Regions from separate parts of the Streptomyces sp. NPDC006997 genome, predicted to be linked through region 2. Evidence: riboswitches for the same ligand, from Rfam matches in the RefSeq annotation. Region 2 holds a riboswitch; the other holds the start of a gene.
What was found. Region 2 has a riboswitch for thiamine pyrophosphate ahead of ABZ659_RS00975 (thiamine ABC transporter substrate-binding protein). Riboswitches for the same ligand answer to the same signal wherever they lie in the genome.
Positions count from the first base shown of each region.

Region 1: another riboswitch for thiamine pyrophosphate. It lies ahead of thiO (glycine oxidase ThiO); the one in region 2 lies ahead of ABZ659_RS00975 (thiamine ABC transporter substrate-binding protein).

Region 1 covers NZ_JBEYHH010000025.1:93,290-97,463, reverse strand. Annotated here, with positions in the region: gene ABZ659_RS24450 (FAD-dependent oxidoreductase) at 1-917, opposite strand, end outside; gene ABZ659_RS24445 (hypothetical protein) at 950-1,300, opposite strand; TPP riboswitch at 1,354-1,465, shown strand; gene thiO (glycine oxidase ThiO) at 1,463-2,638, shown strand; gene thiS (sulfur carrier protein ThiS) at 2,635-2,847, shown strand; gene ABZ659_RS24430 (thiazole synthase) at 2,850-3,644, shown strand; gene pknB (Stk1 family PASTA domain-containing Ser/Thr kinase) at 3,787-4,174, shown strand, end outside.
Region 2 covers NZ_JBEYHH010000001.1:206,942-211,115, reverse strand. Annotated here, with positions in the region: gene ABZ659_RS00980 (iron ABC transporter permease) at 1-805, opposite strand, end outside; gene ABZ659_RS00975 (thiamine ABC transporter substrate-binding protein) at 781-1,863, opposite strand; TPP riboswitch at 1,941-2,048, opposite strand; gene rlmN (23S rRNA (adenine(2503)-C(2))-methyltransferase RlmN) at 2,075-3,181, opposite strand; gene ABZ659_RS00965 (hypothetical protein) at 3,352-3,978, opposite strand.

The DNA of each region.
Region 1 (4,174 bases), on a different contig from region 2:
GTGCGGGGGCCCTGGAGGGCGTTGTCCCAGTGGTGGACGAGGAGCCGTTCCCCGTACCGGCCGGACGGGAAGGACGCGCAGTCCCCGACCGCGTACACGTCGGGCACGGAGGCGCGCAGCCGGTCGTCGGCGACCACCTCGCCCCAGGCGCCCAGCTCGATGCCGGACCCGGCGAGCCAGGCGGTGGCGGGGCGGGCGCCGATGCCGACGACCACGGCGTCCGCGGGCAGCCGGGAGCCGTCGGCGAGCACCACGACGCCGGGCTCGACGTGCGCCACGCGCGCGTGCGTGCGCAGTACGGCCCCGCTGTCGGCGTACCAGGACGCCATCGGCACGGCCGCCTCGGCGGGCAGCGAGCCGGCGAGCGGGCGCTCCGCGGCCTCCACGACCGTCACCGCGCACCCCGCCTCGCGGGCGGCGGTGGCGAACTCCGCGCCGATCCAGCCCGCGCCGACGACCACGATGTCGTGCTGCCGGGCCAGCACCGGCCGCAGCCGCTCGGCGTCGTCCAGGGTGCGCAGCAGGTGCACCCCGGGCACGCCCTCCGCGCCCGGCAGCGGCACGGGTCCGGCGCCGGTCGCGAGGACCAGGACGTCGTACGGGACGGGCCCGGCGCCGGTGTCCAGCTCGTGGTCGGCGGGGCGCACGCCGAGGACCTCGCGGCCGAGCCGCAGCTCGATGCCGAGCGCCTCGAAGTCGACGTCGAAGGCGGAGTCCTCGGCCTTGCCGAGCAGCACGGCCTTGGACAGCGGCGGCCGGTCGTAGGGCTGGTGCGGCTCCGCGCCGATCAGCGTGACGGCGCCGGTGAAGCCCCGTTCGCGCAGGGCGACCGCGGTCTGCACCCCGGCCATGCCCGCGCCCACGACGACCACGTGCCCCGGCGTGGACCCTGTCCGTGCCTGCGTCTGCTCACTCACCTGATCACCATAGACACCTGCCGAACGGCCGGTCAGGAGGCGTACTCCGTGACCTCTTCCACAACGCTGGTGCCACTGCCCTCCTGGGACTCCCACTCCCAGGTCTCCGCCAACCGCAGCCGACCGTCGGGCAGTTCCTCGACGGTCGACACGCAGTGCCCGCAGGACGTCGTCCGGTCCTCCTTGAGCTGGACGTAGCGGAAGTCCAGGCGGTCCCCGTCCCGGGTGCCCACCAGATGACCGCGTACGACGTCCCCGCCCGCGTACTCCGCCCAGATCTCACCGTCCTTCTCGTGGTACGTGAACCGGGTGCGGGTGCCGACCTGACCTGGGGCCTGGTCGGCGACCGGGGCGAGGACGAGGCCGTCGAGCGAGCGCGGCATGGGGAGGCTCCCTTACAGAGACGTGAGGACAACGGCTAGGGTGGTCGCCAACGTAAAGCACTCGCGGGAGCCCGGACGCACCGGGCTGAGAGGGAGGCTGGCGGCCTCCGACCGTACGAACCTGATCCGGGTCATGCCGGCGAAGGGAGGGGCTGGACGCCCATGTCGCATACGTCAGACGTCCTCGTCATCGGGGGCGGAGTCATCGGGCTGGTCACCGCGTGGCGGGCCGCGCAGCGCGGGCTCACCACCGCGGTCGTGGATCCCGAACCGGGGGGCGGGGCCGCGCAGGTGGCGGCCGGGATGCTGGCCGCCGTCACCGAACTCCACTACGGCGAGCAGACCCTGCTGGGTCTGAACCTCGCCTCCGCCCGCCGCTACCCCGACTTCGCGGCGGAACTCACCGGCCTCACCGGCCACGACCTCGGCTACCGCCGCAACGGCACCCTCGCCGTCGCGCTGGACGCCGACGACCGCGCCCAGCTGCGCGAACTGCACGCCCTGCAACGGCAGTCGGGCCTGGAGTCGGAGTGGCTGTCCGGCCGGGACTGCCGCCGTCTGGAGCCGATGCTGGCGCCGGGCGTGCGCGGCGGGCTGCGGGTGGACGGCGACCACCAGATCGACCCGCGGCGGCTCTCGGCGGCGCTGGTGGCCGCCTGTGAGCGGGCGGGCGTGGTCTTCCACCGCACCTGGGCCGAGCGGCTCACCGTCGCCCGGGACCGGGCCACCGGCGTGCTCACGCGGGACGGCGACGCGCTGACCGCCGGTCAGGTGGTCCTTGCCGCGGGCAGCCTCAGCGGGCGACTCGCGGGCGTCCCGGACGCCGTACTGCCTCCCGTACGGCCGGTGAAGGGGCAGGTGCTGCGGCTGACGGTGCCGCGGCGGTACGCGCCGTTCCTCAGCCGCACCGTCCGCGCGGTGGTCCGCGGCAGCCACGTCTACCTGGTGCCGCGCGAGAACGGCGAACTCGTCATCGGCGCCACCAGCGAGGAACTCGGCTGGGACACCATGGTGACCGCGGGCGGGGTGTACGAGCTGCTGCGCGACGCGCACGAGCTGGTGCCGGGCCTCACCGAACTGCCGCTGACGGAGACCCGCGCGGGACTGCGCCCCGCCTCCCCCGACAACGCGCCGCTGCTCGGCCCGACCGCGCTGGACGGGCTGCTGCTGGCCACCGGGCACTACCGCAACGGCGTTCTGCTCACGCCCGTCACCGGGGACGCCATGGCGCACGTGCTGACCACCGGGGAGCTGCCCGAGGTGGCCCGGCCCTTCACCCCGCGGCGCTTCACGGAAGAGGCCGCGGTCCCCACCGCACTCACGGAGCAGCCGGTATGACCACCTCCGTCCACATCTCCGTCAACGGGGAGCCCCGGAGCGTCGCGCCCGGCACGGCTCTCGACGTCCTCGTCAGGACGCTCACCGCGGCGCCGTCCGGAGTGGCCGCCGCCCTCAACGAGACCGTCGTCCCGCGCGCGCAGTGGCCCACGACGCCGCTGGCCGACGGCGACCGGGTCGAAGTCCTCACCGCCGTCCAAGGAGGCTGACCATGGCCGACGATCCCTTCGTCCTCGGCGGTACGGCCTTCACGTCCCGGCTGATCATGGGCACCGGCGGGGCGCCCAGCCTGGAGGTGCTGGAGCGCGCGCTGGTCGCCTCCGGGACCGAGCTGACGACGGTCGCGATGCGCCGCGTGGACCCGTCCGTACGGGGTTCCGTGCTGTCCGTCCTGGACCGGCTGGGCATCCGGGTGCTGCCCAACACCGCGGGGTGCTTCACCGCCGGTGAGGCCGTGCTGACGGCGCGGCTCGCGCGGGAGGCGCTCGGCACGGACCTGGTGAAGCTGGAGGTCATCGCCGACGAGCGGACGCTGCTGCCGGACCCGGTCGCGCTGCTGGACGCCGCGGAGACGCTGGTCGACGACGGGTTCACGGTGCTGCCGTACACCAACGACGACCCGGTGCTGGCGCGGAGGCTGGAGGAGGTGGGGTGTGCCGCGGTCATGCCGCTGGGGTCGCCGATCGGGTCGGGGCTCGGCATCCGCAACCCGCACAACTTCGAGCTGATCGTGGAGCGGGCCGGGGTGCCGGTGATCCTCGACGCGGGGGCCGGTACGGCGTCGGACGTGGCGCTCGCGATGGAGCTGGGGTGCGCGGGGGTGATGCTGGCGTCGGCGGTGACGCGGGCGCAGGAGCCGGTGCTGATGGCCGACGCGATGCGGCACGGGGTGGAGGCGGGGCGGCTGGCGTGGCGGGCGGGACGGATTCCGCGGCGGCGGTTCGCCGAGGCGTCCTCTCCCGCGGAGGGCGTGGCGGTTCTTGATCCCGAACGGCCCGCGTTCTGAACCCGCGCCGTCGGCGGCTGGCCGCCCTCGTACGCCGTCCCTGCCGTACATGCGTGCGTTGCGTCACAGGTGTGCCTCAGGTCTGGTGCGATCTTGACGCAGGCGGGCGGGGCTGTCGGTGGGTCCTCGTACACTCACCTGCGTGGACACGACCCTTCAGGACCCTCTCGTCGGGCAGGTGCTCGACGGCCGCTACCGCATCGAGGCGCGCATCGCCGTCGGTGGGATGGCGACCGTCTACCGGGCCGTGGACACCCGGCTCGACCGTGTCCTCGCGGTCAAGGTGATGCACACGTCGCTCGCGGCGGACGGCACCTTCGTCGAGCGCTTCATCCGGGAGGCCAAGTCGGTCGCCCGGCTCGCCCACCCCAACGTCGTCCAGGTGTTCGACCAGGGGACCGACGGGCCGTACGTCTACCTGGCCATGGAGTACGTCGCGGGCTGCACCCTGCGTGACGTCCTGCGCGAGCGCGGGGCGCTCCAGCCGCGGGCCGCGCTCGACATCCTGGAGCCGGTGCTCGCCGCGCTCG
Region 2 (4,174 bases):
CGTGCACGGCGAGCACCGCGCCGACCGCCGCGAACTGCACGAGCGTCAGCACGGCGGCGGTGGACAGGTCGAAGATCTCGGAGGTCTGCCGGTAGATCTCCACCTCCAGGGTGGAGAAGGTGGGCCCGCCGAGGATCTGCACCACCCCGAAGGAGGTGAAGGTGAACAGGAACACCATCAGCGCGGCGGCGGCCACCGCGGGCCCGAGAGCGGGGAGCGTCACCTTCCGCCACGCCCGCAGCGGCGACGCGCCGAGCATCCGCGCCGCCTCCTCCTGTCGTGGGTCCAGCTGCGCCCACAGCCCGCCGACGGTCCGCACGACGACGGCGTAGTTGAAGAAGACGTGCGCGAGCAGGATCGCCCAGACGGTGGTGTCCAGCCGTACGCCCCACCACTCGTCGAGCAGCCCCCCGCGCCCGACGAGCGCGAGGAACGCCGTACCGACGACGACGGTCGGCAGCACGAACGGCACGGTGACGACGGCCCGCAGCACCTGCTTGCCGGGGAAGTCGAGGCGCGCGAACACATAGGCGCCGGGCAGTGCGACCACCAGGGTCAGCACGGTGGAGACCACCGCCTGCCAGGTGGTGAACCACAGCACGTGCCGGATGCCGGGGTCCGCGAGGACGTCCCAGAGCCGCCCGAACTCCCAGCCGTCGCCCCCGGCCCGCAACCCGCGCGAGACGATGGCGACGACCGGGTAGGCGAAGAAGATCCCGAAGAACGCGACGGGCAGGGCGAGCAGCCCCAGCCGCGCCGCGTTGCTCCGAACCCGTGGGCTCACTTCAGGACGAGCGAGGTCCACGACTTGACCCACTGGTCGCGGTGGTCGGCGATCTTCGCCGGGTCCATGGTGTGCGGGTCCTCGGCCTGCGGCCCGTACTCAGCGAACTCCTCGGGCACCTGGACGCCCTCCCGCACGGGATAGACGAACATGTTCAACGGCATGTCCCCCTGGAACTTCTCCCCCACCAGGAAGTCGATGAGCGCCTTGCCGCCCTCGCTGTTGCGGGCGTTGCTGAGCAGGCCCGCGTACTCGACCTGCCGGAAGCAGGTGTCGGCGGCCACCCCGGTGGGCGCGGTCTCGGGCCGCGGGTCGGCGAAGATCACCTCGGCGGGCGGCGAGGAGGCGTAGGACACGACCAGCGGTCGCTCCCCGCCCGCCTCCTTGCCTCCGGCGGACCCGGAGAACTCCTCGTTGTACGCCTGCTCCCAGCCCTCGACCACCTTCACACCGTTGGCCTTGAGCTTCTCCCAGTAGTCGGACCAGCCGTCGTCCCCGTACTCGGCCGCGGTGCCGAGCAGGAAGCCGAGCCCCGGCGAGGAGGACGAGGCGTTCTCGGTGACGAGGAGGTCCTTGTAGGCGGGCTTGACGAGGTCGTCGTACGACGTCGGCGGGGCGAGGTCGTGCTTCTCGAAGTACGCCTTGTCGTAGTTGACGCAGATGTCGCCGGTGTCGACCGGGGTGACCCGGTCCCCGCCCTCGGCGGGCCGGTACGCGGCCTCGACCTGGTCGGCGTCCTTCGCCTCGTACGGCTGGAACAGCCCGTTGTCGAGGGCGCGCGACAGCAGCGTGTTGTCGACGCCGAAGAGGACGTCGCCCTGCGGGTTGTCCTTGGTGAGGATCGCCTTGTTGACGGCCTGCCCGGCGTCGCCGTCGGTGAGGACCTTCACCCGGTAGCCGGACTGCTCCTCGAAGGCGGCGAGGACGTCCTTGGAGACGGCCCACGAGTTGTGGCTGACGAGCGTGACGGTCCTGCTCCCGGACGCCGACTCGTCGTCCGACGACGACCCGCACCCGGTGACCACGACGAGCCCGAGCCCGAGCCCGACGGCCAGGATCCCTGCGTACTTCCTGTTCACTGATTCCTCCTGGGATGGACCAGGAGAAGACGCGGCCCTGCCCGGGACCTCGGAGGGTCCCGGGCAGGGCGCAACAGCTTGAGTGGTGACCGATCTCCCTACCCAGAATGACCTGGGCCAGGTTCGGAGGGTCTGCGGCCGCGATGCCGCACTCTCAGCGCTGTGGCGCTCCCCTGTCGGAATATGAAGATGTGTTCCTACGGCGGTCAGGTTACCGCTCGGTGGCGGCGAGCTGTCCACACGCCCCGTCGATCTCCTGCCCCCGGGTGTCCCGGATGGTCACCGGCACACCGTGCGCGGCGATCGCCTCGACGAACGCCTTCTCGTCCTCGGGCCGCGAGGCGGTCCACTGGGACCCCGGGGTCGGGTTCAGCGGGATGAGGTTGACGTGCACGGGCTTGCCCCGCAGCAGCCGCCCGAGCCGGTCCCCGCGCCACGCCTGGTCGTTGATGTCCCGGATCAGCGCGTACTCGATGGACAGCCGCCGCCCCGACTTCTCGGCGTACTCCCACCCGGCGTCCAGCACCTCCCGCACCTTCCACCGCGTGTTCACCGGCACGAGCGTGTCCCGCAGCTCGTCGTCCGGCGCGTGCAGCGAGATGGCCAGCCGGCACTTGAACCCCTCGTCGGCGAACCGGTGGATGGCGGGCACCAGCCCGACCGTCGACACGGTGATCCCACGCTGCGACAGCCCGAGGCCGTTCGGCTCCGGATCGGTGAGCGCGCGGATGGCACCCACGACCCGCTTGTAGTTGGCGAGCGGCTCGCCCATCCCCATGAAGACGATGTTCGACAGCCGCGCCGGACCCCCGGGGATCTCCCCGTCCCGCAGCGCCCGCATCCCGTCGACGATCTGGTGCACGATCTCCGCGGTCGACAGGTTCCGGTCGAGCCCCGCCTGCCCGGTCGCACAGAACGGGCAGTTCATCCCGCACCCCGCCTGCGAGCTGATGCACATGGTCACCCGGTCCGGGTACCGCATCAGCACCGACTCGACGAGCGTCCCGTCGAACAGCCGCCACAGCGTCTTGCGGGTGGTGTCCGCGTCCGTCGACAGATGCCGTACGACGGTCATCAGCTCCGGGAACAGCGCGTCCTTCAGCTTCTCCCGCGACGCGGCGGGGATGTCGGTCCACTGCTCGGGCGCGTACGCGTACCGCGCGAAGTAGTGCTGCGAGAGCTGCTTGGCACGAAACGGCTTCTCCCCGACCTCCGCCACCGCCTCCTTACGCTCGGCGGGCGACAGATCAGCGAGATGCCGCGGCGGCTTCTTGGCTCCGCGGGGGGCGACGAAAGTGAGTTCTCCGGGTGCAGGCATAACACGTCCAGTGTGGCAGATCATCCGTGGGGGCCCAGGCCAGAGGGGGGTGGGGGTGGTCACCCGCGGGTATCGCCTGTCAGCGTTGGTCGGCTTCGGACGGCCCAGGGACGGCCCAGGACTCAGCCGGCCCCCGACCGGCCGTGCCCAGGCAGCGGCGCCACCGCCCGTCACTCCACCTGCACGGGAGCGACCGGGAGCTGTTCCCTGTAGGGCCATGTGAAGGTGCGGTCGGGTTCGAGGTGGGCGTCCCCCCAGTGGATGGCATGGATGCCGTTCTCGGCGTCGGCCGTGAAGAACACACAGACCAACCTGGTGGAAGCTCCCAGCTCCTCGAAAACTTCGTGCAGCCCCAGGTACTCCTCGGTCGCCAGGTCCTCATCGACGTCGAACAGGCCTTCCGGAGGCTGCGGCCCGTGCGCCCGGAACAGCCGGTGCCGAGTGGGCGACGCGTTGGCCGGCAGCCTGGCTCGGTCCAGGGGCCTCGGCCGGCCCGCGTACCGGAACGGGAAGAGTGCGTGATCGTTGATCACCGCGTACTCGTACCCGCGCACGTCCCGCACGGCTTCCCCCAGCTCCCGCGCCGTCTCCGCCAGGTTCTCGCGCACCACCCCCGCAAGGGCGACACCGTACGGACTCCGCTTCTTCAGTCCCGCGGCGACGTGCGCGGCATGAGCCTTCCCGTGCGCCTTGGCCAACTGCACCGGGACAGCAGCAGCAAGCGCGTCGGCATGCCGCCCAAACCGCTCGACGGCCCAGGCCGACGGCCCTACCGGATAGCCACCCAACACCGACATGCAGTGCTCCCTCCCCCAGGTCCGCGCCTCTGAACTGTGTGACACGCACACGAAGGGCGCACAAGGGGGCGATCTAGCCAGGACGCGGCGGCACACGCTCGTTGCTCAGAGCAGCCACAACTGACCGTCGGCGGCCGTGACCTGCTGCTGAGCTGTCGGCAGTTGTCGACGTCGGTCATCGCTGAGCGCCCTTACC